Regions from separate parts of the Pseudomonas sp. NPDC088444 genome, predicted to be linked through region 2. Evidence: riboswitches for the same ligand, from Rfam matches in the RefSeq annotation. Region 2 holds a riboswitch; each other region holds the start of a gene.

Region 1 (9,951 bases), 130 kb from region 2:
ATCTCTTGTGACTTATCCCCCGGCGCAGGTCATCAGTACACGTATCCAACCGCTCGGGAAGCCCGCCGACGGGGATTGAATTGATACGGGCACTTGAGGACATTCCATGAACGCCCCTTTGCGCTTTAACGATGCTTTGCTGATCGCCGGTCACGCCTTCGAACCCTTCCAGTGCGTGGCATGGTCCCCACAGGATGGCAATGGCGAACTGAGCCTGACCGTGGTCGATCGCACCAGCACGCGTATTGGCCGCAAACAGATCCCGAGCAGCGCCTACTCCGATCCGAAGCAACTGGCTCATGCGCTGGAACAGGCCCGGGCTGAAATCAGTGACGAAGGCTACCGTCTGGAACCCTGGACCATGCCTGCCTGAGTTGCCCTCTGCCTCGACGCGTCGTCCCTGCACCCGGCCGGGACGCGTCGTCAGAGCAGGTCGTCGATGTGCCGGTACTCGGCCTTGAGCTGATTGGCAACCTGCAACGCCCTGCCCAGCCTGATCGGCCCCCGCTCGATGTCGATCACCACGCTGAGGCTGCCCATCGGTTCGAGGGAGGGAACCTCCCTGACCCGGCCATCGGTGACGATCACCACGCGCTGCGTCTCACCGGGATATCGCGTGCGACGTTTGCCCAGCCACTGACTGGCCTGTTCGATGGCCTCGAACAACGGTGTTCCCCCACCAGCACCCAACGCTTCCAGCCAAGGCTGCAAGGCCGTCCCGGCTTTCAACCCCTGATGTTGCCAACGCGCTGCGCCGCCACTGGCCGTCAACAATGCCAATCGGGCACGCTGACGATAGGCATCGTCGAACAACTGCGCCAGCAGCCCTTTCGCCTGACTGAGCGCCTGATGACGCCGCGTTGACGCCGATGCATCGACGATGACCAGCCACAGCGTCTGCTCACGTCGGGTGCGGGGCTGCCGGACCAGATCGGCACGACGCTGCGGGCGACCGAGCAACAGCGTTGGCAACCACGCGATCGCACCCTCGACGCCAGAACGGCACGCACCACTTTTACCGCCGCGGAGTCTGCCCGGTCGGGGGCTGGCATCCGCCTCCTTCGGCTGGCGGGGGCGGATGCCTAGGGCTTTTTTGGCCAGACCGGCACTTCGCGACGAACGCCCGTACTTACGGCCTGCGCAGGCATCTCTCCCCAATGGCCCTCGCCCGGCGCCGACGATGAGGCCGGTGACGCTGACGGGCTCTGCGCAGGCGACGACGCGGGTGGCTGGGGCGCCTGCTCACGACGGCGGTGACGCAGGGCGAATTCGGCCACCGCATCGATATCGTCAAGGGCAATGGCCGACGCTCCGCGCCACGCGGCATGGGCGCGTGCAGCCCGCAGCCACACCAGATCCGCTCGCAGACCGTCGACACCCGCCGCAAAGCAGCGCTCAGTGATGATCGCCAGGCTCGTGTCATCCAGCGCAATACCCGACAACGCCCCCCGTGCGGTCTCGCAACGGGCCTTCAAGGCCTGCTGCTCGCCCGCCCACTGCTGACAGAACGCCTCGGGGGCCGCGTCGAAATCCAGCCGACGGCGAATGATCTGGCCACGTTCATGCGGCAACGTTTGCCCGCTCAACGCCACGTTCAGTCCGAAACGGTCCAGCAACTGCGGACGCAGTTCGCCTTCTTCGGGGTTCATGGTGCCAATCAGCACGAAACGCGCCGGATGGCGATGGGAGATACCGTCGCGCTCCACCTGATTGACTCCACTGGCCGCCACGTCCAGCAACAGGTCGACCAGATGGTCCGGCAGCAAGTTGACTTCGTCGACGTACAGCACGCCGCCATCGGCCTTGGCCAATACCCCCGGCGAAAACCGCGCACGGCCTTCGCCCAGCGCGGCATCCAGATCCAGCGTGCCGACCAGCCGTTCTTCGGTGGCCCCCAGTGGCAGCGTGACGAACGGCCCGCTGGCCAGCAGATCCGCCAGCCCTCGCGCCAGCGTGGACTTGGCCATGCCACGCGGTCCTTCGATCAGCACTCCGCCAATCTTCGGGTCGATGGCGGTCAGGCACAGCGCGAGTTTCAAGGCGTCTGCGCCAACGACTGCGGCAAGGGGGAAATGTGGGGTGTCGGTCATGGTTGGACTCGGTTGATGCATCATCAATCTGGGCTCACGCAGTACGCCTCTGCCTAAGCGGGCAGAATCGAACGAAGCGGCGCGATCTCATGTTTCTTCTATATCCAGCAGCAGGTTCTCCAGCGCCTGCCGGTACTCACCCGGCTCCTGCCACAACCCCCGCTGCTGCGCTTCGAGCATACGTTCGGTCATGTCCCGCAGGGCCTCGGGGTTGTGATGCTGGATGAACTCACGGGTTGAAGGGTCGAGCAAATAGGCGTCGGCCAGTAACGCGTACTGATGATCGTCAATCAGCTCGGTGGTCGCGTCGAAGCCAAACAGAAAGTCTACCGTCGCAGCCATTTCGAACGCGCCTTTATAGCCGTGGCGCTTGGCCCCTTCGATCCACTTCGGATTCGCCGCCCGCGAACGGACTACGCGGTTCAGCTCTTCCTTCAGGCTGCGCACCTTCGGTAAGTCGGGCTGGCTGTGGTCGCCATGGTAGCTGGCCACCTTCTCGCGGCCCAGGCTTTCCGCCGCCGCGAGCATGCCGCCCTGAAACTGGTAATAGTCGTTGGAATCCAGCAGATCGTGCTCGTGGTTGTCCTGATTCTGCATCACGGCCTGCACCTGGCTTAGACGCTTGGCGAAGTCCCGCCGAGCGGGCGTGCCTTCGTCCGCGGCGCCATAGGCATACCCCCCCCAATTCAAGTAGACCTCGGCCAGATCCTCGCGGCTTTGCCACAACCGTCCGTCGATCGCACCCTGCACCCCCGCACCGTACGCCCCCGGTTTGGCACCGAAGATCCGCCAGCCCGCCTGTCTGGCCGCTTGTTCGGCGCTCAGCCCCTCGCGCGCGTATTGCTCGCGCTCCTGACGCACGCGGGCGGCCAGTGGGTTCATGTCATCGGGTTCATCCAGTGCCGCCACCGCTTGTACAGCGGCGTCGAAAAGAAGAATCAGGTTGGCGAAGGCATCCCGGAAGAAACCGGACACCCGCAGCGTGACATCGACCCTGGGCCGGTCCAGCAGGCTCAGCGGCAGAATCTCGAAATCGTCGACCCGCTGGCTGCCCGTGGCCCACACCGGACGCACGCCCATCAACGCCATCGCTTGCGCGATGTCATCGCCACCGGTGCGCATGGTGGCGGTGCCCCAGACCGACAGGCCCAGCTGGCGCAGGTCATCACCGTGATCCTGCAAGTGCCGCTCCAGCAACAGGTTGGCCGACTGGAAGCCAATGCGCCAGGCGGTCATGGTCGGCAGGTTGCGCACGTCCACCGAGAAGAAATTGCGCCCCGTCGGCAGCACGTCCAGACGCCCGCGACTCGGCGCGCCGCTCGGCCCCGCCGGGACGAAGCGCCCCTTCAATGCATCCAGCAGGCCCTGCATTTCGGCTGGTCCACAACCGTCCAGCCGGGGCGCCACGCTGTCTTTAATGGCCGCGACGATGAACGCCAAGTCAGCGTTTTCAAGGGAATCGACATCATGCGTGCCATCGAGCACGCGCTCGATCAAACGAGCGGCGTACAACTCCAGTCGCTCGCGGGCATCCCCCAGCGTGCGCCAGGGATCCGCGCTGACGTCGCGTAAAACCTGCGGCTGATCGCCCTGCCACGGATCGCCCAGATTGCAGTCCAGCGGGTCGAAATCCAGCGCCAGCGCCTGAGCCAGCGCTCGCAACAGGCTCGCATTGGCGCCACGCCCATCCCCTCGGGGCACCCGCAAAATCGCCAGCAAGGTGTCGATGCGCAAGCGCCCGCTGGGGGATTCACCAAATACGTGCAGGCCATCGCGAATCTGCGATTCTTTCAGGTCGCACAAATAGGTATCGAGACGGGGCAACCAGATCGCCGCGTCAGTGTCGCTGTCGAGGTTTTCATCCAGCGCCAGTTCGCGGTCGATGTGGGTCTCGCGCACCAACGCCAGAATGTCCCGTTGCAGCTCGCGAGCACGCCGAGGATCCAGCAACTGCGCCTCGTAATACTCGTCGGCCAGCAGCTCCAGATTGCGCAGCGGACCGTAGGTTTCGGCCCGAGTCAGCGGCGGCATCAAGTGATCGATGATCACCGCCTGCGTACGACGCTTGGCCTGCGCACCCTCGCCCGGATCGTTGACGATGAACGGGTAGACGTTCGGCAGCGGGCCAAGGATCGCGTCCGGCCAGCACTGCTCGGACAAACCGACGCCCTTGCCCGGCAGCCACTCCAGGTTGCCGTGCTTGCCGACATGAATCAGCGCATGGGCGCCGTAGCAGCGACGCAGCCAGAAATAGAACGCCAGATAGCCATGGGGCGGCACCAGATCCGGGTCGTGGTACACCGCGCTGTGATCGACGTGATACCCCCGCGCCGGTTGAATGCCGACGAAGGTCAGGCCAAAGCGCAGCCCGGCGATCATCATCCGGCCATTGCGGCACATTGGATCGTTATGCGGCAAACCCCAGCGCTCGATCACCGCATTGCGATTGGCTTCTGGCAACGCGTCAAACGCCGCGAGGTACTCGTCCATCGCCAGGCTTTGGTGGCACGGGCGTTGATCGAGGCTGTCGGGATCATTGGTGACACCGCCGAGCAAGCCGTGAATCAACGCCGTGCCGCTTTCCGGCAGCCCCTCGACGGGGTAGCCCTCATCCTGCAACGACCTGAGAATGTTCAGGGCCGCCGCCGGGGTGTCGAGCCCTACGCCATTGCCGATGCGGCCATCACGGGTCGGGTAGTTGGCCAGAATCAGCGCCACACGCTTGTCGGCATTGGCCGTGCGCGCCAGCAGCACCCAGCGCCGCGCCAACTCGGCGACGAAATCCATGCGCTCGGGCTGGGCGCGGTAGCACACCACGTCGGACTGGCTGCGCTCGCTGCGCCAAGCCAGGTCCTTGAAGCTGATCGGCCGACTGATGATGCGCCCGTCCAGCTCGGGCAGCGCGATGTGCATCGCCAGGTCGCGCGCGCCCAATCCTTGTTCGCTGGCCTGCCAGCCCGGTTCGTTGTCCTGGGCACAGATCGCCTGGATCACCGGGATATTTCGACGAAACGGTCGTAAATGCGGTGCCTCGGGCGTCGACTGGGCAAAACCGGTGGTGTTCAGGATGATTTCGCAGTCGACCTCATCCATCCAGTCCTGCACGGCATCGAGACAGGCAGGCTCTTTGAGGCTGGCGACAGCGATGGGTAACGGATTCAGCCCTTGGGCCATCAGTCGTTCGCAGAACACGTCGATGAACGCGGTGTTGGCCGCCTGCAAGTGCGAGCGATAGAAGAGCACAGCGGCCACGGGTTGACTGGCGTGCCATTCAACCTGCCAGTCGCTGAGCGATGCATTGCCCTTGCGCGGGTGATAGATCGCCACGCGGGGCAACGCCTGCGGCTCGCCCCAGGGGTACTCGCGCCCTAGCCACCGACTGGCCAGACAATTGAAAAGCTGCAAGGCGTTGTGCTTGCCGCCTTGGCGAAGGTAATGCCAGAGGCGCTCGCGGTCTTGCGCAGGTTCGGTGCTCAGGTCGCTGAGTTCAGGGTCCGGACGGTCATCACCGGGCACCAGAATCAGCTTGATGCCACGCGCGGCCAGTTCCACCAGGCGCTCCACGCCGTAGCGCCAATAACCGATCCCGCCGTGCAGCGAAATCAGAATGATCTTGGCATGACGCAGCACCTCGTCGACGTACAAATCGACCGAAGCGTGGTTCTGCACCTGCATGGGGTTGGCCAGGCGCAGACTGGGGTAATCGTCCGGCAACTGCTGCGCGGTCTCCGCGAGCAGCGCCAGATGGGAGTCACCGCTGCACAAAATAACCAGATCGGCAGGGGTCTGACCGAGGTCCGCGATGCTGTCGTCGGGGACGAAGCCACCGGGCTGGGTGCGCAGCAAATGCATGGGTTAACCCTGAATGGCTTCGCGCAGTTGGGCTTCGAGCACGGCGGCGTCCAGGTCCTGGCCGATCAGCACCAGACGGCTTTCGCGGGCCTCGTCGGCCTTCCAGGCGCGGTCGAAGTGCTTGTCGAAGCGCGTGCCGACGCCTTGCACCAACAGGCGCATTGGCTTGCCCGGAATCGCCACGAAGCCTTTGACCCGCAAAATGCCGTGCTGCACCACCGCCTGAGTCAGCGCATCAAGCAACAAGGCTTCGTCGGCTTGCGGCAGGGAGATGGAAATCGAATCGAAGGCGTCATGATCGTGATCGTCGTGGTCATCGCCATCGTGATGGTCGTGATGAGTCTTGCGACCATCGATGTGCACTTCGGACTCTGCACCCAGGCCCAGCAATACGCTCAACGGCAACTGCCCTTTGCTGGCCTCGATGACTTTCACCGCAGGTGGCAGTTCTTCCGCGACCTCGGCACGCACAGCAGCCAGTGCATCGGCGTCCAGCATGTCGGCTTTGTTGAGGATGACCAGGTCGGCGCTGGCCAGTTGGTCGGCGAACAGCTCATGCAATGGCGACTCGTGGTCCAGGTTTGGGTCGAGCTTGCGCTGGGCGTCCACTTGATCCGGGAAAGCTGCGAATGTACCGGCCACGACGGCCGGGCTGTCGACCACCGTGATCACCGCGTCGACGGTGCAGGCGTTGCGGATTTCCGGCCACTGGAAGGCTTGAACCAGCGGCTTTGGCAGGGCCAGACCGGAGGTTTCGATGAGGATGTGATCCAGATCGCCGCGACGGGCGACCAGTTCCTGCATCACCGGGAAGAACTCTTCCTGAACGGTGCAGCACAGGCAACCGTTGGCCAACTCGTACACGCGACCGGTGGCCTCTTCCTCGGTGCAACCGATGGTGCATTGCTTGAGGATTTCGCCGTCGATGCCCAACTCGCCGAACTCGTTGACGATCACCGCGATGCGACGCCCTTCGGCGTTGTCGAGCATGTGGCGCAGCAGCGTGGTCTTGCCCGAGCCGAGAAAGCCGGTGACGATGGTGACGGGAAGTTTGGCCAGTGATTTCATGGTTGCCCTCAGGCGCAGCGGCGGGCAAACAGGACGAGAACTGCAAGGCCGTCGCAGTCGACAGGCAAGCCGTTCGATTCGCCACCGGATCACCCCGCCCGGTTGTAATGAGAATACGTGGACGTGACGTCCGTTCGAGGCAGGTCTCCTGGCTCACGGTGGCGAATCGGCTGGCGGTTGCCAGTGATCACGCATTCATCGCGCCTTCCCGCTCGCGCAGTGGCTGTGCAATGAACATGACCGTTTACAGTTGCGGGGGCAGCTGTGGCTTGTACCACATTCCCTTCTTAGCGCCGACGCCTTGACAGAGCGGATCGGCGAACCTCAAGTGCGCAAGGCTACGCAGTGGCTTGACGAAGGTCAATGCGCAAGCGGAGCGAACCCGGCGCACCGCTAGTGCAATAACGCTTCAATCCCTTCGACCAGGCATTGCAGACTCACGGGCTTGTGCAGCACCACGGCGTCCGCTTGGCATTCAGCGCGCACCGATTCCAGGTCCGCATGGCCGGTGAGCAGCAAAATGGGCAGACCGGGCCTGATTTCCCGCAACACCCGAGACAACGCCACCCCGCTGAAATCTCCCATCGCGCAATCGCTGACCACGATATCCGGCGCGCGCTGGCGAATGGATTCGATCGCCTCAAAGCCACTGGACACCGACGCCACTGAATAACCTGCGTCGACCAACAGATGGGTCATGACCTCGCGCAAAGAAGCGTCATCGTCGACCAACAGCACGTTCGCACGGCTGGCCGGGATTTCGGCGCTGGCTTGCCCGGACGTCTGCACGATTGACTCATTCACGCCATCGCGAACCCTCAGCAGCAGGGTCACGGTGGTGCCACCGGCCATACCGCAATGGAGGGAAACGGTGCCACCCGCCTGCGCGGCAAAGGCTGACACCTGCGACAACCCCAGCCCGGTGCCCTTCCCCGCCTGTTTGGTTGTGAAGAAAGGTTCGAAGACCTGCCGGGCGATGGCTTCCGGAATGCCTGGCCCGTCATCTTCGACCGTCAATTGCAGGTACAGCCCATCGGCCAACGACTCATGCTCGGTCAGGGCCACCAGCGAAGTCGCCACACGAATGCTGCCCGCACCGCTCATCGCATCTCGCGCGTTGACCAGCAGATTGAGCACTGCGGCCTCCAGTTGCGTGGCATCGCACAAAACCAGCGCCGGCGCAGGCTCCAGTGCGAAGCGAAGGCTGACGTCCGGACTCAGGACACGGCCGAACAGCTCTTCGAGGTTGCGCAGTTGAGCGCTGACATCCAGCAACCTTAACGCCGATGAGTCCTCCCGCGTGAATGCCAGCAGTTGTGCGATCAGCGAAGCGCCCTTGCTCACCGCCTGAAGGCCCACCGAGGCCCAGCGGCGGACATCCGCGGGTTTTTCCGCCTTGCGTTCGACGAATTGCAGGCTGGCACTGATCGCCTGCAGCAGATTGTTGAAATCATGGGCGATGCCGCTGGTGAGCTGACCGATGGACGAAATCCGCTGGCTTTGACGCAGTCCGGCATGGACGTGCTGGTCATCGCCCAGCGCGTCGATAACCTTGCGACTCAAGCTGCGGGTCTGCTCGTCTTTCAAAAGGCTGAACTCACGCAACTGCATCAGCGCCGAGGTTTGCCGGGCCAGGGCTTTCAACGCAGACACCTGCCGAGCGTCCAGTGTGCGGGGCATCCTGTCGATGACGCACACGGTGCCCAACACGAACCCTTGATCCGTCACGATGGGCGCCCCGGCATAGAACCGTATGAACGGCTCGCCCAGCACCAACGGATTGTGGGTGAAGCGTTCATCCTGAGTGGCGTCCTCGACGATCAGCAATTGGTCGGGCTCAAGAATCGCGTGGGCACAGAACGCTTGGTCGCGGTGGGTTTCGCGCACTGGCAGGCCAACGCACGCCTTGAACCACTGGCGCTCTCGGTCGATCAGCGAGACGAGCGCGATGGGCGTGGCGCAAATCGTCGACGCCAGCGCAACGATGTCGTCGAAAGCCCGCTCCGGAAGGCTGTCCAGAATATGCAGACTCTCCAGTGCCTGGATACGTCGGGCTTCGTCAAGCGGTAGCGGCGCGGGGCGATGGGTCATGGGTTCACGCTGATCGGGGAAGTCTGGCGGGCGGCGGTACGGGATATCCGATCAATATTCGAGCAGCGGGTTCCGTACCGGATCGCATCATGCCCATTCGCCGCCAGTGCTGGCAAACCGGAGAAGTTCGGGGTCGATCCGTCGGCCACTCAGTGATTGATTCGACAGGCGCCATCGGTCGCGGAAAAAACAGCGCGCCCCTTTCGATAGAGCGCATCGATGAATTCATCGGAACAAGCGATTGGACGCTCTAGCATCGGATCGGTAGCTTGCTCATCAACTGAGTACGTCTTTTTCGACGTTTCTGCGATGCGACCTGAAGTCGCACACCAACACCCTCAAATGGATTGGCGCCGTGCCCGCTGGCACGTTCGCGCATCAAGACCGGACGCTTGACCCCATCATTAATCGTTGCCTGACATGCGACCTCGTGTCGTGTTGTCGGCCATTGCGTGCGAGTTTGAAAACATGTCCATCAATACGCCCCAACAGATCGCCGAGATCACCATCGAAGCCGGGGTCAAGAAATCGCACTTGCCGATCGCCTCGATCCTGGTGCTGGGTTTCCTGGCCGGTGCCTTTATCGCATTGGGTTTTCTGCTGGACATCCACGTCAGCACCATGATTCCAGGTTCGTGGGCCTCGTTCGGCAACCTGCTGGGCGCGGCCGTGTTCCCGATTGGTCTGATCCTGACCATCCTGGCGGGCGGTGAATTGCTCACCGGCAACATGATGAGCCTGCCCACTGCGTTGTTCGCCGGGCGCATCACGCTGGGTGCTGTCGCCCGCAACTGGGCACTGGTGACCTTTGCCAACCTGATGGGCGCGCTGTTCATCGCCTACTTCTTTG
Region 2 (9,951 bases):
TAAGGACTGCGTGAATACGATGATAAGTCTCGGTCAGGCTACCGTGTCCCTGGACCTCAGGGATGTTTTCAAAGACGGCGTTGCCCTGCGTATCGGCACTCGTGCATTCGATATTCTCGAACTGCTGATCCGCCATCAGGGACAACTGGTGAGCAAGGAGCAGATCCTTCAGCGTGTCTGGCCAGACACGGTCGTCGAAGAAAACAACTTGCAAGTGCACATTTCGGCGTTGCGCAAGGCATTGGGCAGCGACCGCGACCTGATTCGCACGATTCCCGGGCGCGGTTACATGCTGCTGGGCAGCGAGGAACCTGCCGTTGACGGCGTGCCCCACGACGATGCCCGTGCCCTTCACCTGCTGCGCAGCAGTGGCGGCCATCGCTTGCCGCCCGCGATCGAGCTGGTGGGGCGCGAATCGCTGCTGACCGAGGTGGATTCGGCATTGCTGGATGCCCATGCCCTGATCACCCTGATTGGCCCCGGCGGTGTGGGCAAAACCAGCCTGGCGGTGGCGTTGGGGCAACAGTGGTTGGAACGTGATCAGGCGCCGGTCTATTTCGTGGCGCTGGCCCATGTGCAGAGCGTTGATCGTCTGCCCGAAGCGCTGGCCTGCGCATTGGGCGCAGGGAGCAGCGTCGATTCCCTCGTTGCGTATCTGGCTGAACACCCCGGCCTGATCATTCTCGACAACTGTGAACACCTGATCGACCCCGTGGCGGCACTCGCCGAGCAACTGGTGCAAGGCGCGCCGGGCACGAAAATTCTGGCCACCAGCCGTGAGCCGTTGCGCATCGTGGGGGAGCGCAGCCTGCAAGTGCCGCCGTTGACGGTGCCTGATGCCGACGCGACGCGCCAGACGATTCTGGGGGCCGGTTCAGCGCAACTGTTCTTGCGTCATTGGCGGGCGCTGGATTGCCACATGGCCAATACCCTGGACGTCGAGCTGGACGATTACAGCATCGAGCTGGTCGGTGAGGTGTGTCGACGTCTGGACGGCATTCCCCTGGCGCTGGAAATGGCGGCCGCCCGCGCCTGTGCGCTGGGCTTGTATCAACTGGTGGAAAGCCTGGACGAAAGCGTTCACCTGCTGGCTGCGAGCTTGCGTACGGCACCGGCCCGTCAGCAGACGTTGCACGCCTCGTTGGCCTGGAGCTATCGCCTGTTGAGCCAGGACGAACGCGCGGTGCTGCGTTTGCTGGCGGATCTGGAAGGGCCGTTCACGCTGGAGCAGGCCTGTCATGCCTTGCAGTGCGCAACCCTGGCGCGAGCCTGCATCATGGACTGCATGGTCAGGCTGGCCACCAAATCCCTGCTGACGGTGACGGCGCAGGGGCCATTCCGTTTCTATCGCATGCTGGCCGCGACCCGTGCCTGCCTGCGACTGGTTCAGTCCCAGGAAATCAGCGGCGAAACCCTCAAGCTCGACCCGCGTTACAGCAGCCCGGCGGCGCCCGTTTCTGCGTTCAAGGCTGTGCCCGCCAGTGCTGACGGGTATCATGGCCGTCATCAGAGAGCACTGGCGGTCAGCCGCTGAACGACGGAAGAGTGTATGAGAGTGACCCCCAGGGTGTATGTCGTCGATGACGACGCTGCCATCCGCACCGCGCTGCAACGGTTGTTGAGCTCGGAAGACATCGCCTGCAACGCGTTCGACAGCGCAGAGGCGTTTCTTGCGCAAACGCTGGACGAAGCGCCCACCTGCCTGTTGCTGGACGTCAATCTGGCCCAGGGCACCGGGTTCGATCTGCAGGATGAACTGCAATCCCGCGGCCAGCATTTCCCCATCATTTTCATGACCGGTTACGGCACCATTGCCATGTCGGTGAAGGCCATCAAGGCCGGTGCCCATGAATTTCTCACCAAACCCTTCGAGCCGGAGCACTTGCTGGATCTGGTGCGCGAAGCGCTGGCCGCCGACGCTCTCAATCTCAGCGAGCGTCGGTTAGTGTGCGATGCCCGGGAACGCTTCAATCAACTGACGCCTCGGGAAAAGGAAGTGATGGCGTTATTGATCACCGGCAAGATGAACAAACAGATCGCCTCGGAACTGGGCACCAGTGAAGTTACGGCAAAAGTTCACAAGAAGCACGTGATGACAAAAATGAATGCGCGCAATGTCATCGAACTTTTGAAGATGCACGAGCGCCTGGGTGAAGTGCTCGAATGAATAACCGCACATTTATTCATAGGGCGGAAATTGAACTGGGTATGGCGCTTGACATGTCAATAAGGTCAACTTTGACAGCGCTAAAGTTCGGCCTATGATTCGGAGCGCCGCTGTTGGGGTGGTCTGATTTTTCGCAGGGATTAATCTGCTTTCACCGCCACGGCGACAGCGTGATTTGACGACACTCGCGGTCATCGTTGGCAAGGGCCTTCATGAGTAATGTCTCTCACACATCGAACGGATCGGCTGACGCTGCACCGGCTTTCGGACCCGGGTGGCTGGATCGGCTCACCTGGACATTGCTGCTGACAGACGGCGAACTGAATCATTACCGGGTGCGTTTTGCCGATGGGCGTGAAGGGCAGTGGCGGGTGGTCAGGGCCGGGCATCGGGCTGGAGAGAGCATCACCCGCAGGCTGGCCCATGAGTTTTCTCTGGCCGGGCGCCTGTCGCCGAACTGGGCCTTGCAGCCGCTGGCGCTGTTGTCCTCCGACGACGGGCCGCTGCTGGTGCTGAGCGATCCCGGCGGGCACCCGCTGCACGAATTGGACGATCAGCCTTTCACCCTCGAGCGTTTCCTGCACCTGGCCACGGGCGCTGCTGGCGCGCTGGCCCAAGTCCATGCCCACGGCTTGCTGCACCGCGACATCAAACCCTGTCACCTGCTGGAGGGCGACGACGGCGTGGTGCGGTTGAGCGGTTTCGGGGTGAGCGTTGAAGCACATCCCGGCGGGCATGTCTCGGTGGGCGACACGATCTGCGGCACGCTGGCGTACATGGCGCCGGAGCAGGCGCGACGGGTCGAGCGGCATGCCGATCAACGCAGCGACCTGTATTCACTGGGCATGACCTTCTACGAATGGCTGGCCGGTCATCTGCCGTTCGAGGCCCAGGACCCGGTAGGCTGGGTCTACAGCCACGTCGCCCGGCAGCCGCCTGCCTTGAATCTGGCCCGTGGCGACATCCCCCCGGCGCTGGCGCAACTGGTTCACACGCTGATCGCGAAGAACCCGGACGAACGCTACCAGACCGCGACGAGTTTGCTGGCCGACCTGCGCTCTTGCCAGTGTCAGTGGCAACACCTGTACGACATCCCGAATCCGCCGCTGAGCCAGCCGCAAGCGCCAAATGCCGCCTACCGCCAGGCGTTGATGGCGCAGGCTGAATCACGGGATGCGCTGCTGGCCTCCCGCACCTCGATCGCCATTCCCGGCGGGCAGGACACACTGGACCTGTCGTCGATCATGAGAACTGCCCAGGCCCTGAGCGAGGAAACGGATCAGGACCGCCTCATCGAGATCCTGATGAGCACCACCATGATGCATGCCGGGGCGCAGCGTGGTTTGCTGATGCTGGTCAAGAATGACGCGCCGCTGGTGTGTGCGCTCGGCTACGCCGACGACGAAGACTTGCGCGTGGAACTGACGGACGAGGTGCCCAGTGTGCGCCTGATGCCGGTGTCGATCCTGTACCGGGTGATGCGCACGCGGCACCGACTGATTTTCGACGACGTCAGCGTGGACCCGTATTTCGGAGACGATGCCTACCTCAAGGACCACCCCGTGCGCTCGGTGCTGTGCCTGCCGATGCTCAAGCAGCGCCAGGTAATCGGCGTGCTGTATCTGGAGAACAACCTCATGCCCGGCGTGTTCACGGCACGGGGCACCAGCGTGCTGGAACTGTTGGCCACTCAGGCGGCGGTGTCGCTGGAAACCGCTCGCCTGCACCATGAACTGATGGAAGAAAACGCCCGGCGTCTTGACATCGAAACTGCGCTTCACACGGCTCGGGCCAAGCTGGCGCAGGTTTCGCAGGTGACGGTCATGGGGGAGTTGGCGGCCTCGATTGCTCACGAAATCAACCAGCCATTGGCGTCCATGGTGTCCAATGCGGCCGCCAGCCTGCGTTGGCTGAACCGCGATGTGCCGCGCGTCGATGAGGCGCTGTCCGGTTTGCGCGACATCGTACAGGACGGCAAACGCGCCGGAGACATCGTCAATGCCTTGCAATCGCTGGCGCGACAGGGCGCTCAACAGCGACGTCGGTTGTTGATCAACGATGTGATACGGCATGTGGTCGCGTTGACACTGGCTGAAGTCGAGCAGCAGCGTGTGCTCATGACCACCCACTTGACCCGTTCGCCGCTTCAGGTGAATGGGTCCAGCGTGCAGTTGCAACAAGTGGTGCTGAACCTGATTCTCAATGCGCTGGATGCCATGAGTCCCGGCGATCAGGTGCTGCGCAGGCTGTCGATTACCAGCGAGGCGGTGGGCAGCGAGTATCTGGTCGTCAGTGTTGAAGACACCGGGCCGGGTGTCGATCCGGAGCATCTGGACAAGGTGTTCAACGCCTTCTTTACCACCAAGGACAAAGGCATGGGCATGGGGCTGGCGATCTGTCGAACCATCATCCACGCCCATGGCGGCAGGCTCTACGCAATGCCTGCGCGGTATGGCGGCGCGACGTTCGTATTTACCTTGCCAGCGGTGGTCTAGCGTAACCGCGCTCGTGCTGTCGCTCTTTAAACGCAATGGCCCAGACACCGCCGACCGCGACTTGCGTGCTCACGGAGCGGCGCCAGAGAGAAGGGACTCTGGCGTCAGTCAGAGCCAAGCGAGGAGCGAAGCGGTTTCACCCATTCGCCAAGATGTATGGACCGGGGACATGGGTAACGGGTGTGCGGGGATGGGGGATTTGCCTTTGCTATCGCAAGCGCAGGATCCGCGCGCCATCGAATGGATCGGTCAGCCAGTGTCCGTGAACGCCAAAGGTGCTGTGCAAGCGCTCCGGCGTCAGCACCTCGAAGGGCGATCCCAACGCCACCAGCCGTCCATGCTCCATCACCGCCAGACGGTCACAGGCCAGCGCCTGATTCAGATCGTGCAGCGCAATCACGGTGGTCACCGGTAATTGATGCACCAGCTTGAGAATCGACAGTTGCTGCTGAATGTCCAGATGATTGGTCGGCTCGTCCAGCAACAGAATCTGCGGTCGCTGCGCCAGTGCCCGGGCGATGTGCGCGCGCTGGCGTTCGCCACCGGACAGCGTATGCCAAGCCCGATGACGCAGGGAATGCAGACTGACGTCGGCCATTGCCTGATCGACAATGCGCGTGTCTTCCTCGCTCCACGGCGCCAACGCCGACAGCCAAGGCGTGCGCCCCAACTCCACGGCTTGCAGCAGGCTGATGGCATCGTCCGTTTCGGCCTGCTGTTCGACCACCGCCAGACGCTGCGCGATGTCGCGTCGACGCAGGGACGTCAGACGTTGGCCAGACAATGACACCTCGCCCGCCGACGGCATCACAATCCCGGCGAGCAGCCGGATCAGGGTCGACTTGCCCGAACCGTTGGGGCCGACAATCCCCAGGTTTTCCCCCGGACGAATCGCCAGACTGACGTCCCGCAGCAGTACCGCGCCCTTGACGCTGTAACTCAGATTGACCCCTGCGAGTGCGCTGCAGGCTTGTTCCACGCAAGCATTCATCGACTGCGGTTCCCCCGGATCAGAATCAGCGCGAACACCGGCGCCCCCACCAACGCGGTAATGACCCCGATGGGCAAGACCTGACCCTTGATGAGGACGCGCGAAACGACGTCCGCCGCGATCAGAAACAGCGCGCCGCTCAAGGCACTCAATGGCAGCAGTCGCGAGTGGCGCACCCCGGCCATCATGCGCACGGCGTGGGGGATCACCAGCCCGACGAAACCGATCGAACCGACGATGGAGACCATCACTGCCGTGACCAATGCAGTGGTGGCGATCAATACGATTTGCACCTGACGTACGGGGATCCCCAGTGACGCCGCCGAGTCGGTGCCAAAGGTGAAGGCATCCAGCGAGCGTCGATACCACAGGCATACACCCAGCCCCAGCAGCACCACTGGCACCGCCAGGACCACGGAGTTCCAGCGCACGCCACTCAGATTACCCAGCAGCCAGAACAGAATGCCCCGGGCCTGTTCGGCGTTGGCCGATTTGGTGATCAGAAACGAGGTCAGGGCGTTGAACAGCTGCGACCCGGCGATACCCGCGAGAATGATCTGGCCCGTTGCATGGGGACCGCTCCTGGTGCGGGACGAGCGGGCGAGCAGGGCGACCATGGCGAACGCAGCGACAGCACCCACGAACGCGCCGGTGGACAGGGAAATGGCCCCGGCACCCAGGCCGACGATGGCCACCAGCACGGCGCCGGTCGATGCCCCTGCCGAAATTCCCAGCAAGTACGGATCGGCCAGGGCATTGCGCAGCAGCGATTGCAGCACCACACCCGAAATCGCCAGTCCGGCGCCACAGGCCGCCGCGACGATGGCACGGGTCAAGCGGTAGTTCCAGACGATGCCCTCGTCGATCGGGTCCACCGGGAAACCTGCAGCCCACAGCTTGTTGGCCAGCACCTGAGCGATGGCCGACAGACTGATGGACGTTTCGCCAATGGCCACGCCTGCGACAATCGCCACCAGCAGCAACGCACTGACCCATACCCCGTGGCCCAGCCATCGGGCGACGCTCAAGGTGTTCATGGCGTCTCAGTGGCCTTGGCCAGTTGCTCGATGCCGTCGAACAGGCGAATACCGGATTCCATGGCACTGGCGTCCATGATCACGATGCGGTTGTTCTTCACCGCGTCCATGTTGCGGGTCACCGGATCGGATTTGAGAAAGGCCAGTTTCTTCTCGTGATCGTCCGCCGGGAATCGGCGGCGATCCATGCGTGCAATCACCAGAATCGTCGGGTTGGCCTTGGCGATGGTTTCCCAGCCCACGGTGGGCCATTCCTCGTCAGAGGTGATGATATTGCGCATGCCCAGGGTGTCGAGCATGAAGTTGGGAATGCCTTTGCGCCCGGCCACATAAGGGTCGGTGTTGATGTCGGGGCTTGAGAACCAGAACACCGCCGAGACGTTGCGGGCGTCATGCTGCTTTGCCTGATCGATGGCGTGGGCCAGGCGAGCCTTATAGCCGTCGATCAACTGCTGGCCGCGATCCTGCACGTCGAAGATCTCTGCCTGTTGCGCGATGCTCTTGTACAGCGTGTCGATGCGAAACGCCTCGGTGCGCGTGCCGTCGGCGCCGACCAGGTTGTTCTTGCCCTCGCAGTCCGAGGGCAGGATGTAGGTGGGAATCTTCAAGTCCTGAAACTGCTGGCGCGTGCCGACCGCGCCTTGGGGGCCGACCATCCATTCGAATTGCACGGGCACGAAGTCCGGGCGTTTGCCGATCACCGATTCGAAGCTGGGCGTATTGTCGGCCAGGCGCTCGATGGTGGCATTCTCAGCCTTGAACTGTGGCAGGGTCTCGTTGAACCACAATGAGGTGCCCACCACCTGCTGGCTCAGGCCCAGCGCATATAGCATCTCGGTGGCCGCCTGGCCAATGGTCACGGTTTTTTGCGGGGCGTGGGTGAACGTCAGCGGCACGCCACAGTTGTCGACGGTCAGGGGATAGTGGGTCGGCGCCGCGATGGCGGTGGACACGAAGGCTGCGCTGGACAGCGTCAGACCGGTGAACAATGAGGCAAGGCGGCGCAGCGACATCGAGGGCTTCTCCAATGAACCTGATGACCGGCGCAGGCAGTGGAAAGTACATCCCGAATCGCTGGCAGACGAGCGAAAGCGGCGCGAGGCGCACTCGGGAGTCCTCCCCCGGACACCCCGCCGGTGAATGATTGACGCTTGCCGGCAGGTCTCCTGACTGGCGCATCGTCGTCCTGCTTCGGCCTTCCCGGGGTGACCCAGTGGCAAACGGGAAGCAGGGCTCAGCGCCTACAGTTGCGGGGACAGTTCCGTTTCGGCCCGGTGGACGGGCCTTCGGATTCCCTATTAATTCCGTGTGGAAACCGGCGGCGGGGATAGTAAACGATTGGCGCAAGATCGCACATCGCTATGTCGCCGCCGGGTGCTCATTGCCCGCCGCATGACCTGTAGCAGTCCGGCTTGCCGGCGGCGACGATTTCAAGGACGCCACCGCCGGCAAGCCGGACTGCTACAGACCGAGCGTGGCTACGCGTGATCAGGGGCAGCGTGGGTCAGAGCTTGAACGGCCAACCCACCACCTTTTTAGAGCGCGGGGTCGCGTATGTGCGCACTTTGGAGGTCTTCAACCCCAGGCGCACCAGCGATTCGGCCAGCGCCACCGCCGCGGTCACGCCATCGACCACCGGCACCCCGGCGCGATCACGAATCAACTGGTCCAACCCCGCCATGCCGCCGCAGCCCAGGCAAATCACTTCGGCCTTGTCGTGCTTGACCGCCTCGACGGCCTGACCGGCAATCGCCTCCAGCGCGCGGTCCGGCATTTCCTCCAGTTCCAGCACGCTCATGCCGCTGGCCCGCACCGATGCACAACGCTCGTACACGCCCGCCAGCTTCAGCCGGTCTTCAATCAATGGCACGGCGCGGTCCAGCGTCGTCACCACCGAATATTTGTGGCCGAGCAACATCGCCAGGCTGGCTGCCGCTTCGGTGATGTCCACCACCGGCACGTCCAGCAACTCTTGCAAACCTTCGCGGCCATGCTCGCCGTAACCGGCCTGAATCACCGCGTCATAGGGCTGATCGTAGGACAGCACCCGGTCCATCACGGCAATCGCCGCCAGATAGCTTTCGAAGTTGCCTTCCACCGACTCGGCACCGAAACGCGGGGTCAGGCCGACGATTTCAGTGCCAGGCGACGCGACACTGCGCGCCTGCTCGGCGATGGTCTGGGTCATCGATTGGGTGGTGTTGACGTTGACGATCAAAATTCGCATGGGTGACGGTCTCTCGCTTGCGATCAATGCTGAACGGTGTTGACGGCAATGGCCTCGCCACTGACGTCTTTGAAGGTTTGGCGGCGGTCGGCCAGCAGCAGGTGCAAGGCGGCACCGATGGCTGCACCCATCAGCCAGGAAAACGGCGATACCGACTCGAAGGCCGGTGCCAGGGCCGTGACCGTGGAAATCATCGCCGCCGGAATGAACGCGCCGACGGCCCGCGGGTTCACACCACGCCAGTAGTGATAGGCGCCTTCAGGGTCTTCGCTGTACAACTGCGGCACGTTGACCCGGCCCTTGCGCAGCAGCCAGTAGTCAGCGGTGATCACGCCATACAGCGGGCCGAGCAGGGCACCCAGGCCTGACAGAAAATACACGATCACCACCGGGCTGTTGTAGAGGTTCCACGGCAGGATCAGGACCGCGACGGTGGCGCTGAGCATCCCGGCACGGCGGAAGGTCAGGTAGCGCGGCGCCACGCTGCTGAGTACGAAGGCTGGGGCGACGAAGTTGGCCATGATGTTCACCGCCACCGTGACGATCAGAAAGGCCAGGCAACCCAGCACCAGAAAGAAGGTATTGGGGATGGTTTTGATGATATCGGTCGGGCTTTCGATGACCTGGCCGTTGATCGAGAACTGCGCGCCGCAGATGACCACGGTGATGAAGGCGAACAGCAGCACGTTGACCGGCAGGCCCCAGAAATTGCCCTTGCGGATGGTCTTTTTACACGGCGCCGAGCGAGAAAAATCACAGAAATTGAGAATCAACGTGCCGTAGATCGCCAGCCACAACGCGCTGCCCGCGAAGATGCTGCGCCACATGGACGCGCCCTCCAGCGGCGACTTTATCGACCAGGCAATCTGTCCATGGGACTGAATGAACATCCATGCGGCAAGGCTGGCCACGGTCCCCAGAATCACAGGACCCGCAAACGCTTCATAGCGGCGGACCATCTCCATGCCATAGGCCAGAATCATGAACTGCACCAGCCAGATGGCGACGAAACACAACCAGCCCAAGGTCGACAG
Region 3 (9,951 bases), on a different contig from region 2:
CGAGCTGCTTGAAGAGGGTGTCGAGCTGTTCGACCACCTTGAGCAATACGAACTGGTCTGCCTCGATGATTTACAGGTCGTGGCGGGCAAGCCTGAGTGGGAAGAGGCACTGTTCCACCTGTTCAATCGCCTGCGTGACAGCGGGCGTCGCCTGTTGATTGCCGCGTCCTGCTCGCCCCGTGAGCTGCCGGTCAAGCTGGCGGATCTCAAATCCCGACTGACCATGGCGCTGGTGTTCCAGATGCGCCTGTTGTCCGATGAAGAAAAACTGCGCGCCTTGCAATTGCGTGCTTCCCGTCGGGGTTTGCACCTGACGGACGAGGTCGGGCATTTCATCCTGACCCGTGGCAAGCGCAGCATGAGCGCATTGTTCGATCTGCTCGAACAGCTTGATCAGGCCTCATTGCAGGCCCAGCGCAAGCTGACGATCCCCTTCCTTAAAGAGACGCTTGGCTGGTGAGCCTGGCAGCGGTCGATCCGGCAGTGATCCTGCAGACGGCCGCAGCCTTGCGCCGCGCTCAACGCATTCTGATCATTACCGGCGCCGGGCTTTCGGCGGATTCGGGCTTGCCGACCTATCGCGGCGTGGGCGGCCTGTATAACGGCCAGACTGACGATGGGTTGCCCATCGAGATGGCATTGTCCGGTCCGATGTTGCGTCGCGATCCTGCTCTGTGCTGGAAGTACATTGCCCAATTAGGCAGCGCTTGCCTCGGCGGGCAGCCCAATGCGGCGCATTATGCGATCGCGCAGTTGCAGCGATACAAGCCGGAATGTTGGGTGCTGACGCAAAATGTCGACGGCTATCATCGTGCGGCGGGCAGTCCGCCGGAGCGTCTCATCGAGATTCATGGGCAGATGGCGCCGCTCTACTGTCAGTCTTGCAGCGCGCAAGACCCACATCTGAGCGCTCACCTGCTACGGCCGCTTCCACCGTTGTGCGCGCAGTGCCATGGCGTACTGAGACCGCCGGTCGTCTTGTTCGAGGAAATGTTGCCTGAGCTGGCATTGAATATGCTGTGTGAAGAGATGGCGAAAGGCTTTGATGCTGTGCTCAGCATTGGAACCACCGCCAGCTTCCCGTATATTCACGAGCCGATGCTGCGCACGCGGGTCACGGGAGGCTTTACTGCCGAGATCAATCCGTCGCCGACCGATCACTCCAGGCATATGGACGCATTTATGAAATGCCGAGCCTTAGATGTCATGGAGTCACTGGTAAGTCACATTTGTGTCGATTGAATTTGCAAATGATGACGATAGAGGGCATAGTCTCGGCTTCTTTACACATTAGCCACGGTCGTGCCCATGCTAAATCGCTTCGCACCCCTCGTGCCTCTCGCACTCGTTACCCTGCTGTTCGGCTGTGCGGCCCAGATGCCAGCGTCGCAACAACAGGCGCAGAATCCACAGTTCAAGGACTCTGCCACTGCACAATCCGCTAACCGTGCCGGTTATTCGACTTCCGTTCTGGACGACGAAATCGCCACCGAAGACGAACTTTCCCAGTTCGCTGACAACAAGCCTTACCAGTTGCCAGTGCTGGCTGACAGCATTCTGGAACGTGGCAAGTCGTTGATCGGCACTCGCTATCGTTTCGGCGGCACCTCCACCACGTCCGGTTTCGATTGCAGTGGCTTCATCGGCTACCTGTTCCGTGAAGAAGCGGGCATGAGCCTGCCGCGTTCTTCTCGCGAGATGATCAATATCGATGCCCCGCTGGTCAAGCGTAATGATCTCAAGCCGGGCGATCTGCTGTTCTTCAGCACGGCGGGCCGTGGTCGTGTGAGTCACGCCGGCATCTATTTGGGTGATGACCAGTTCATCCATTCCAGCAGCCGTCGCAGTGGTGGCGTGCGCGTCGACAGTCTCGATGACGCTTACTGGGCCCGTACCTTCATCGAAGCCAAGCGCGCGTTGGCCATGGCACCTTCCAAGGTCCCGGAAACGACGACTGCTATGACCTCGACTACACTCAAGCGCCAACATCGTAAGTAACCGTTTTTACCGGGGGTGCAACCGGGGAAACCCCGATTGCACCCAGCCCCGGCTCCCGGCAGAGTAAGCCGCATCCTAAAAAGGTTGTTGTGTTTATGTCGTACACGGTTCGCCTGGCTGTTGCTTCACTGGCTGCATTGCTGGCCGCTTGTTCCAGCAATCCTCCGCCATCCCCGCCCAAGGTCGTTTCCAGGCCTGTCATTTCCGCTCCCCCTCAATTTTCTTCGCCTGTCGCCGATGACGTGCTGTTGCGTGCCATCGGGCTGGTGGGTACGCCTTATCGGTGGGGTGGCAACACGCCGGATTCCGGATTCGATTGCAGTGGCCTGATTGGCTACGTTTACCGCGATGCTGCAGGCATCACGCTGCCGCGCTCGACCCGCGAAATGATCACCTTGCGCGGTCCGGACATCGACCGCAGCCAGTTGCAGACTGGTGATCTGGTGTTCTTCGCCACGGGTGGCGGTTCGAATGTCAGCCATGCCGGGATCTACGTCGGCGAAGGACGTTTCGTTCATGCGCCTGCCACCGGTGGCACGGTCAAGTTGGACAGCCTCGATAAACCGTATTGGCAGAAAGCCTGGTTGAACGCCAAGCGAGTGATTCAGCCTTCCAATCTGGCGCGCAGTAACTGACTTCTTAAGAGCGTTTTGTCTGTTTGCTGTTTCCCGGCCAGCAGCCAATGACCCACGTCTCTTAGATTGACGCTCGCCAGTCAACCCTCTAACCTTCGCCGATTGTTTCAGGTGCCCGCAAAGGGTGAAACAGGGAAGCCGGTGCGAACGCGTTGCGATCCATCCCGGCACTGCCTCCGCAACGGTAAATGAGCCAAGGCCCGCACGATGCCACTGTGTTCGATGAACATGGGAAGGCGCGCGGCTTTTCATGAGTCCGGAGACCGGCCTGATCCATCCAACAGCATCACGGAGGGCGATGCTCTGCGCAGGCTCGACGTGTTTCGATGCCTGCTGTCAGTCCTTGTCTGCGCCCTCCGTTTGCCACACCTGCCCTCAAGCGGAGAGCTGAGATGAGCGAATCCCTCGAACGTGACGAACGCCACCTGGCGCGCATGCAGCGCAAAAAGGCGGTGATGGACGAACGCATTGCCAGCGCCCCCAATGAGTGCGGCCTGGTACTCGTACTGACCGGTAACGGTAAAGGCAAAAGCAGCTCGGCATTTGGCATGCTGGCGCGGGCCATGGGCCATGGCATGCAGTGCGGCGTGGTGCAATTCATCAAAGGCCGCAACGCCACGGGCGAAGAGCTGTTCTTCCGCCGTTTCCCCGAGCAAGTGCGTTACCACGTCATGGGCGAAGGCTTTACCTGGGAAACTCAGGACCGCCAGCGCGACATCGCCGCCGCGCAGGCCGCCTGGGCGGTGACTCAGGAACTGCTGCGTGATTCTTCGATTGGCCTGGTGATCCTCGACGAACTGAACATCGCCCTCAAGCACGGCTACCTTGATCTGGACCAGGTGCTCAGCGACTTGCAAGGCCGTCCACCGATGCAGCATGTGGTCATTACCGGGCGTGGCGCCAAACAGGAATTGATCGACCTGTCCGACACCGTCTCCGAGATCGGTGTGGTCAAGCACGCGTTTCAGGCCGGTATCAAGGCGCAGAAGGGCATCGAGCTGTGAGCTGCACCTATGAATGAAGCCGCTCGCCAATGCCCCGCCGTCCTGATCGCCGCACCTGCGTCGGGTCAGGGCAAGACCACTGTCACCGCCGCCCTCGCACGTTTGCATCGCAATCAGGGGCGTAACGTGCGCGTGTTCAAATGCGGGCCGGATTTTCTCGACCCGATGATTCTCGAACGCGCCAGTGGCAACCCGGTGTACCAACTGGACATGTGGATGGTCGGCGAGGCGGAAAGTCGTCGTTTGCTGTGGGAAGCGGCGGCTGAAGCCGATCTGATTTTGATCGAAGGTGTGATGGGCCTGTTCGATGGCACGCCATCCAGTGCCGATCTGGCCCGGCGTTTCGGTGTGCCGGTGCTGGGGGTGATTGATGGCACGGCCATGGCGCAAACCTTCGGCGCTCTGGCGCTGGGTCTTGCACGTTATCAGCCGGATTTGCCGTTCGCAGGCGTGCTGGCCAACCGAGTGGGCACGGTGCGTCATGCGCAATTACTCGAAGGCAGCCTGACCGAAGGGTTGCGCTGGTACGGGGCGCTCTCGCGGGAGACCGGCATCGAATTGCCGAGCCGTCATCTGGGACTGGTACAAGCCAGTGAGTTGAACGATCTGGACGCGCGTCTCGATGCTGCCGCTGAAGCGTTGGCCAGTACCTGCGATTCTGCGCTGCCTCCCGCTGTGACGTTCGAAGCGCCCGACATCGTGGCAGCCGAACCTTTGTTGGCGGGCGTGCGCATTGCCGTCGCCCGCGACGAGGCCTTTGCGTTCACCTACGGCGCCAGCCTCGATCTGCTGCGTGCAATGGGCGCTGAATTGCTGTTTTTCTCCCCGATCCGCGATAGCGCGTTGCCGCAAGCCGATAGCCTCTACCTGCCCGGTGGCTACCCCGAGTTGCATCATCTGGCTTTGGGGCAGAACCATTCGATGGTCCAGGCCATTCGTACTCACCACGCGGCGGGCAAGCCGCTGCTGGCCGAGTGCGGCGGCATGCTCTATCTGTTGAACGCCTTGACGGATGTAGACGGTCGGCGCGCCGAACTGGTGGGTTTGCTCGACGGTGAGGCCGTCATGCAAAAGCGCCTCGCTGCATTGGCGTTGCAGTCAGTGGCGTTGCCGGAAGGCACGTTGCGCGGGCACACCTATCATCATTCGCTGACCAGCACCGGCCTGACCCCGATCGCCCGTGGCATCAGCCCCAATGGCGGGCGTGGCGCCGAAGCGGTGTATCGCGACGGGCGAATGACTGCTTCGTACGTGCATTTCTACTTCCCGTCAAACCCACAGGCGATGGCGGCGCTGTTTTTGCCATGAATAGCCTTTCACCCGCCGCTCCTGGAATCATGGCTCACTTCCGTTGTTGGAACACATTCCCTTGTGGGAGCGCAAGAAGTGACTCCGCAGGTGCGCTATGACTGACCACGCCTTCAGCGACGAGGAGCGCGCCGCCGTTTACCGGGCCATTGCCGAACGCCGGGACATGCGGCACTTCAGCGGTGGTTCGGTTGCCCCGGAGCTTCTTGCACGCTTGCTGGAAGCGGCCCACCACGCGCCGAGTGTCGGCCTGATGCAGCCTTGGCGGTTCATTCGCATCAGCGATCGCTCGGTGCGCGAGCAGATTCAGGCGCAGGTCGAAGAAGAGCGCATCCGCACCGCCGAAGCGCTGGGCGAGCGCTCCGATGATTTCATGAAGCTGAAGGTCGAAGGCATCAATGACTGTGCTGAGGTGCTGGTCGCGGCGTTGATGGACGATCGCGAAAAACACATTTTTGGCCGTCGCACCTTGCCGGAAATGGACATGGCCTCGCTGTCCTGCGCGATCCAGAACCTGTGGCTCGCCGCCCGCGCCGAAGGGCTGGGCATGGGCTGGGTGTCGCTGTTCGATCCTCAGGCGCTGGCCGATTTGCTGAAGATGCCAAGCGGTTCAAAACCCTTGGCGATCCTGTGCCTGGGACCGGTCAAGGAATTCTACCCAGCGCCGATGCTGGTATTGGAAGGCTGGGCGCAGGCGCGTCCGCTGCAAGAGTTGGTCTTTGATAACACATGGGGAGTGAAGTCATGAGCGTGGCGTTATTGAGCGTCGCCGGGGTTGCGCTGGATGCGCTGCTGGGTGAGCCAAAACAAAACCACCCGCTGGTCGCGTTTGGCCGGTGTGCCGAGCGCATCGAACAGCGCTTCAACTCGGGCGGTCGCGGTTGGCGCAGCCATGGCGTCACCGCTTGGTTCATCGCGGTTATTCCTCTGACGTTGTTGGCCACTTTCCTCAGTTGGTTGCCGTATGTTGGCTGGCTGGTGGAGGTGCTCGCCCTGTATTGCGCCCTGGGTTTGCGCAGTCTGGGCGAGCACGTCGAACCGGTGGCGCAGGCGTTGCGCGGGGATAACATCGAAGAAGCGCGCCGTCGCGTGGGGTATCTCGTCAGCCGTCAGACCTCGGCGCTGGACGCCACTGAAGTCGCCCGCGCGGCCACCGAGTCGGTGCTGGAAAACGGCAGCGATGCGGTGTTTGCCGCGATCTTCTGGTTCGCCGTGCTCGGCGCGCCGGGCGTGGTGCTCTATCGCTTGAGCAATACGCTGGACGCCATGTGGGGCTACCGCAATGAACGTTTCGAGCGCTTCGGCTGGGCCGCAGCGAAAATCGACGACTTGCTCAACTACATTCCTGCGCGTCTAGTGGCACTGACCTACGCGCTGCTGGGCAAGACCCGGCTCGCGCTTCGCTGTTGGCGGACACAGGCGCCGAAATGGGACAGCCCGAATGCCGGGCCTGTCATGGCCTCTGGAGCGGGGGCGCTGGGTGTTGAACTGGGCGGCGCAGCGATTTATCACGGCGAGCTGCATCAGCGGCCGCAACTGGGCGACGGCGCTCCCGCCGACGCGAATTCCATCGATCGGGGTTGGCAACTGGTGCAGCGCGGGGTCTGGCTGTGGTTGCTGATTCTCTGTCTGGGGACTGAAATCTATGCTTGAGCACGGCGGGCGCTTGCGCGGGGCGGTGGCGAAGTACGGCATCGAACAGGCGGACTGGCTCGACCTGTCCAGCGGCATTTCGCCTTGGTCCTGGCCGATCCCGCCGATCCCCGAAGCGGCTTGGGCGCGTTTGCCGGAAACCGACGATGGGCTGGAGAACGCCGCCCGGGTTTATTACGGCGCCCCGGACGTGCTGCCAGTGGCCGGTTCTCAGGCCGCTATTCAAGCGCTGCCGCGTCTGCGGCAAACAGGCAAGGTGGGCGTGCTGTCGCCGTGTTATGCCGAGCACGCCGAGGCATGGCGCAGCAACGGCTTTCTGGTGCGTGAGGTGCTGGAGCATGAAATCGACCGCTTCATCGACGTCCTCGACGTATTGGTGGTGGTCAATCCGAACAACCCCACGGGGCTGAGCCTGACCCCGGCGCGCCTGCTGGAATGGCACGCACGGCTGGCACAGCGTGGCGGCTGGCTGGTTGTGGACGAAGCGTTCATGGACAACACGCCGCCGTTGAGTCTGGCCGCCGAAACCCAACGCCCCGGCCTGATCGTCTTGCGCTCGTTTGGCAAGTTCTTCGGTCTTGCGGGGGTTCGTTTGGGTTTCGTACTGGCCGAGTCGCGTTTTCTCAAAGTGCTCGCCAGACAGATTGGCCCTTGGTCAGTGAGTGGTCCTACGCGGATCCTCGGCCAAGTCTGTCTTGAGGATGTCGAAGGCCATCGATTGCAGCGCGAGCGTACGGAAAAAGCGTCGCGGCGGCTGGTGGACCTCTTGAGTCGTTTCGGTTTTGCCCCGCAAGGGGGCTGCGCGCTGTTTCAGTGGCTGATCACGCCGCTGGCCGCCGAGCTGTACGAATTCTGCGCACAACGGGGAATCCTCCTGCGCATCTTCTTGAACGAAGGATCGCATAACAGCAGCCTGCGCTTTGGTCTGCCCCGTGATAACGCCGACTGGCTGCGTCTGGAACAAGCGTTAAAAGCCTTTTCCGAGGAGCGTGCATGAACCCGCCAGAGCTGGGCAATACCCTGAGGGAGCAAGGCGCGACTCTGATGGTGCAAGGCACTACCTCGGACGCTGGCAAGAGCACGCTGGTGACCGCGCTGTGCCGTTGGTTGACTCGGCAAGGCGTGCGTACGGTGCCCTTCAAACCGCAGAACATGGCGCTCAACAGTGCCGTGACCACTGACGGTGGCGAGATTGGCCGAGCGCAAGCCGTGCAGGCTCAGGCGTGCGGCCTTGAGCCCCACACCGACATGAACCCGGTGCTGCTCAAACCCAACAGCGACACCGGCGCGCAGGTGATCATCCACGGCCGTGCCGTCACCACCATGAACGCCGTCGCCTATCACGATTACAAGGCCATTGCCATGCAGGCGGTGCTCGCCTCCCATCAGCGGTTGAGGGCGGGTTGGTCGGTGGTGATGGTGGAAGGCGCGGGGTCGCCTGCGGAAATCAACTTGCGTGCGGGTGACATCGCCAACATGGGGTTTGCCGAAGCGGTCGATTGCCCGGTGTTGTTGGTGGCGGACATCAATCGCGGCGGTGTCTTCGCGCATTTGGTGGGTACTCTGGAATTGCTGTCACCCAGCGAGCAGGCGCGGGTGAAGGGCTTCATCATCAATCGTTTTCGCGGCGATATCGCCTTGCTGCAACCGGGCCTCGACTGGCTGGAACAGCGCACCCACAAGCCGGTGGTCGGCGTCCTGCCTTACGTGATGGACCTGCATCTGGAGGCTGAAGACGGCCTCGATCAGCGTCAGATCGACAAGACCGAGCAGGTCATCAACGTCGTGGTGCCGGTGCTACCGCGCATCAGCAACCACACCGATTTCGACCCGTTGCGCCTGCATCCGCAGGTCAATCTGCAATTTGTTGGGCCGGGTCAGCCGATTCCCCCCGCCGACCTGATCATCCTGCCAGGCTCCAAGAGCGTGCGCAGCGACCTGACCTACCTGCGTAACAACGGTTGGGACACCGCGATCACCCGCCATCTGCGCTACGGCGGCAAAGTGCTGGGGATTTGTGGAGGGTTGCAGATGCTGGGCGAGGCGTTGCACGACCCGCTGGGCCTGGAGGGGGCTGCTGGATCGAGTTCTGGTCTGGGTTTGCTGGCCATGAGCACAGTGCTGGAGAACGAAAAACAGCTGCGTAACGTCAGTGGGCGTCTGACCCTCGAAGGCGCTGACGTGATCGGCTACGAGATTCACGCGGGCGTGACCAGCGGCCCGGCGCTGGACCGCCCGTTGGTGCAGCTCAGCGATGGCCGTTGCGACGGCGCCATGAGTGAGGACGGCCAAGTGCTCGGCACGTATTTGCATGGGCTGTTCGAGCATCCGGCGTCGAGCAGTGCCTTGCTGCGCTGGGCCGGTTTGCAGGATGTTCAACAAGTCGACTACCACGGGCTGCGCGAGCGCGACATTGAGCGTTTGGCGGATCTGGTGGAGACGCATCTGGACGGCAAGCTGCTGCGCGAACTCTGCGGCCTGGAGGCTGTTTGATGCTGCAATTGATTTTGGGTGGCACCCGTTCCGGCAAAAGCCGACTGGCGGAAAAACTCGCCAGGGACAGCGGGCGCGACGTTGTCTACATTGCCACCAGCCAGCCGCTGGACGGCGAAATGAATGAGCGGGTGATGCTGCACCGTCAGCGTCGTCCGGAGAATTGGGGGCTGGTCGAGGAACCGCTCGAACTGGCCCGTGTAATAAAGGAAAACGCAGGGCAAGGGCGCTGCCTGTTGGTGGACTGCCTGACCCTGTGGCTGACCAACCTGCTGATGCTGGACGATCCGCAGCGACTGGCGCAGGAACGCGAAGCGTTACTCGATGGCCTGGCCGATGTGCCCGGTGACATCATTTTCGTCAGCAACGAAACCGGGCTGGGCGTGGTGCCCCTCGGCGAGCTGACCCGTCGTTATGTCGATGAAGCCGGGTGGCTGCATCAGGCGCTGGCCGAGCGGTGCCAGCGCGTGGTATTCACCGTCGCCGGGCTGCCCATGACCCTGAAAGGATCCGCACTATGAGTAATGCCTGGTGGCATGCCCCCGCCCGTGAAATCAATCAGGACAGCCGTGAGCAAGCGCTGGCCCGACAGCAGCAATTGACCAAGCCTGCCGGGTCATTGGGCCAACTTGAAGTCGTCGCGGTGCAACTCGCCGGTTTGCAGGGCTGGGTCAAACCGGCGCTCGACAAGGTCTGGATCAGCATTTTTGCCGGGGATCACGGCGTTGTGGCCGAAGGCGTTTCGGCGTACCCGCAAGAAGTGACCGGGCAAATGCTGCACAACTTCATCATGGGCGGCGCCGCGATCAGCGTGCTGGCCAAACAGCTGTCGGCGCAGCTGGATGTGGTGGACTTGGGCA

What was found. Region 2 has a riboswitch for cobalamin ahead of ACI2KB_RS22495 (ABC transporter substrate-binding protein). Riboswitches for the same ligand answer to the same signal wherever they lie in the genome.
Region 1: linked by a shared signal. The riboswitch ahead of cobW (cobalamin biosynthesis protein CobW) and the one ahead of ACI2KB_RS22495 (ABC transporter substrate-binding protein) in region 2 are both predicted to bind cobalamin.
Region 3: linked by a shared signal. The riboswitch ahead of cobO (cob(I)yrinic acid a,c-diamide adenosyltransferase) and the one ahead of ACI2KB_RS22495 (ABC transporter substrate-binding protein) in region 2 are both predicted to bind cobalamin.

Annotation. Positions count from the first base shown of each region.
Region 1 covers NZ_JBJDNK010000012.1:137,014-146,964, forward strand. Annotated here, with positions in the region: gene ACI2KB_RS23065 (hypothetical protein) at 107-373, shown strand; gene ACI2KB_RS23070 (VWA domain-containing protein) at 424-972, opposite strand; gene ACI2KB_RS23075 (ATP-binding protein) at 1,083-2,090, opposite strand; gene cobN (cobaltochelatase subunit CobN) at 2,178-5,942, opposite strand; gene cobW (cobalamin biosynthesis protein CobW) at 5,946-7,010, opposite strand; cobalamin riboswitch at 7,131-7,352, opposite strand; gene ACI2KB_RS23090 (response regulator) at 7,404-7,814, opposite strand; partial or broken gene ACI2KB_RS23095 (ATP-binding protein) at 7,809-9,101, opposite strand; gene ACI2KB_RS23100 (formate/nitrite transporter family protein) at 9,570-9,951, shown strand, end outside.
Region 2 covers NZ_JBJDNK010000012.1:5,905-15,855, reverse strand. Annotated here, with positions in the region: gene ACI2KB_RS22520 (ATP-binding protein) at 20-1,534, shown strand; gene ACI2KB_RS22515 (response regulator transcription factor) at 1,550-2,167, shown strand; gene ACI2KB_RS22510 (ATP-binding protein) at 2,380-4,662, shown strand; gene ACI2KB_RS22505 (ABC transporter ATP-binding protein) at 4,871-5,653, opposite strand; gene ACI2KB_RS22500 (FecCD family ABC transporter permease) at 5,650-6,690, opposite strand; gene ACI2KB_RS22495 (ABC transporter substrate-binding protein) at 6,687-7,703, opposite strand; cobalamin riboswitch at 7,829-8,025, opposite strand; gene ACI2KB_RS22490 (aspartate/glutamate racemase family protein) at 8,195-8,917, opposite strand; gene ACI2KB_RS22485 (NCS1 family nucleobase:cation symporter-1) at 8,941-9,951, opposite strand, start outside.
Region 3 covers NZ_JBJDNK010000013.1:110,381-120,331, forward strand. Annotated here, with positions in the region: gene hda (DnaA regulatory inactivator Hda) at 1-460, shown strand, start outside; gene ACI2KB_RS23860 (NAD-dependent deacylase) at 463-1,242, shown strand; gene ACI2KB_RS23865 (C40 family peptidase) at 1,309-1,998, shown strand; gene ACI2KB_RS23870 (C40 family peptidase) at 2,094-2,633, shown strand; cobalamin riboswitch at 2,726-2,920, shown strand; gene cobO (cob(I)yrinic acid a,c-diamide adenosyltransferase) at 3,026-3,637, shown strand; gene ACI2KB_RS23880 (cobyrinate a,c-diamide synthase) at 3,647-4,945, shown strand; gene bluB (5,6-dimethylbenzimidazole synthase) at 5,043-5,693, shown strand; gene cbiB (adenosylcobinamide-phosphate synthase CbiB) at 5,690-6,598, shown strand; gene cobD (threonine-phosphate decarboxylase CobD) at 6,591-7,595, shown strand; gene ACI2KB_RS23900 (cobyric acid synthase) at 7,619-9,091, shown strand; gene cobU (bifunctional adenosylcobinamide kinase/adenosylcobinamide-phosphate guanylyltransferase) at 9,091-9,612, shown strand; gene cobT (nicotinate-nucleotide--dimethylbenzimidazole phosphoribosyltransferase) at 9,609-9,951, shown strand, end outside.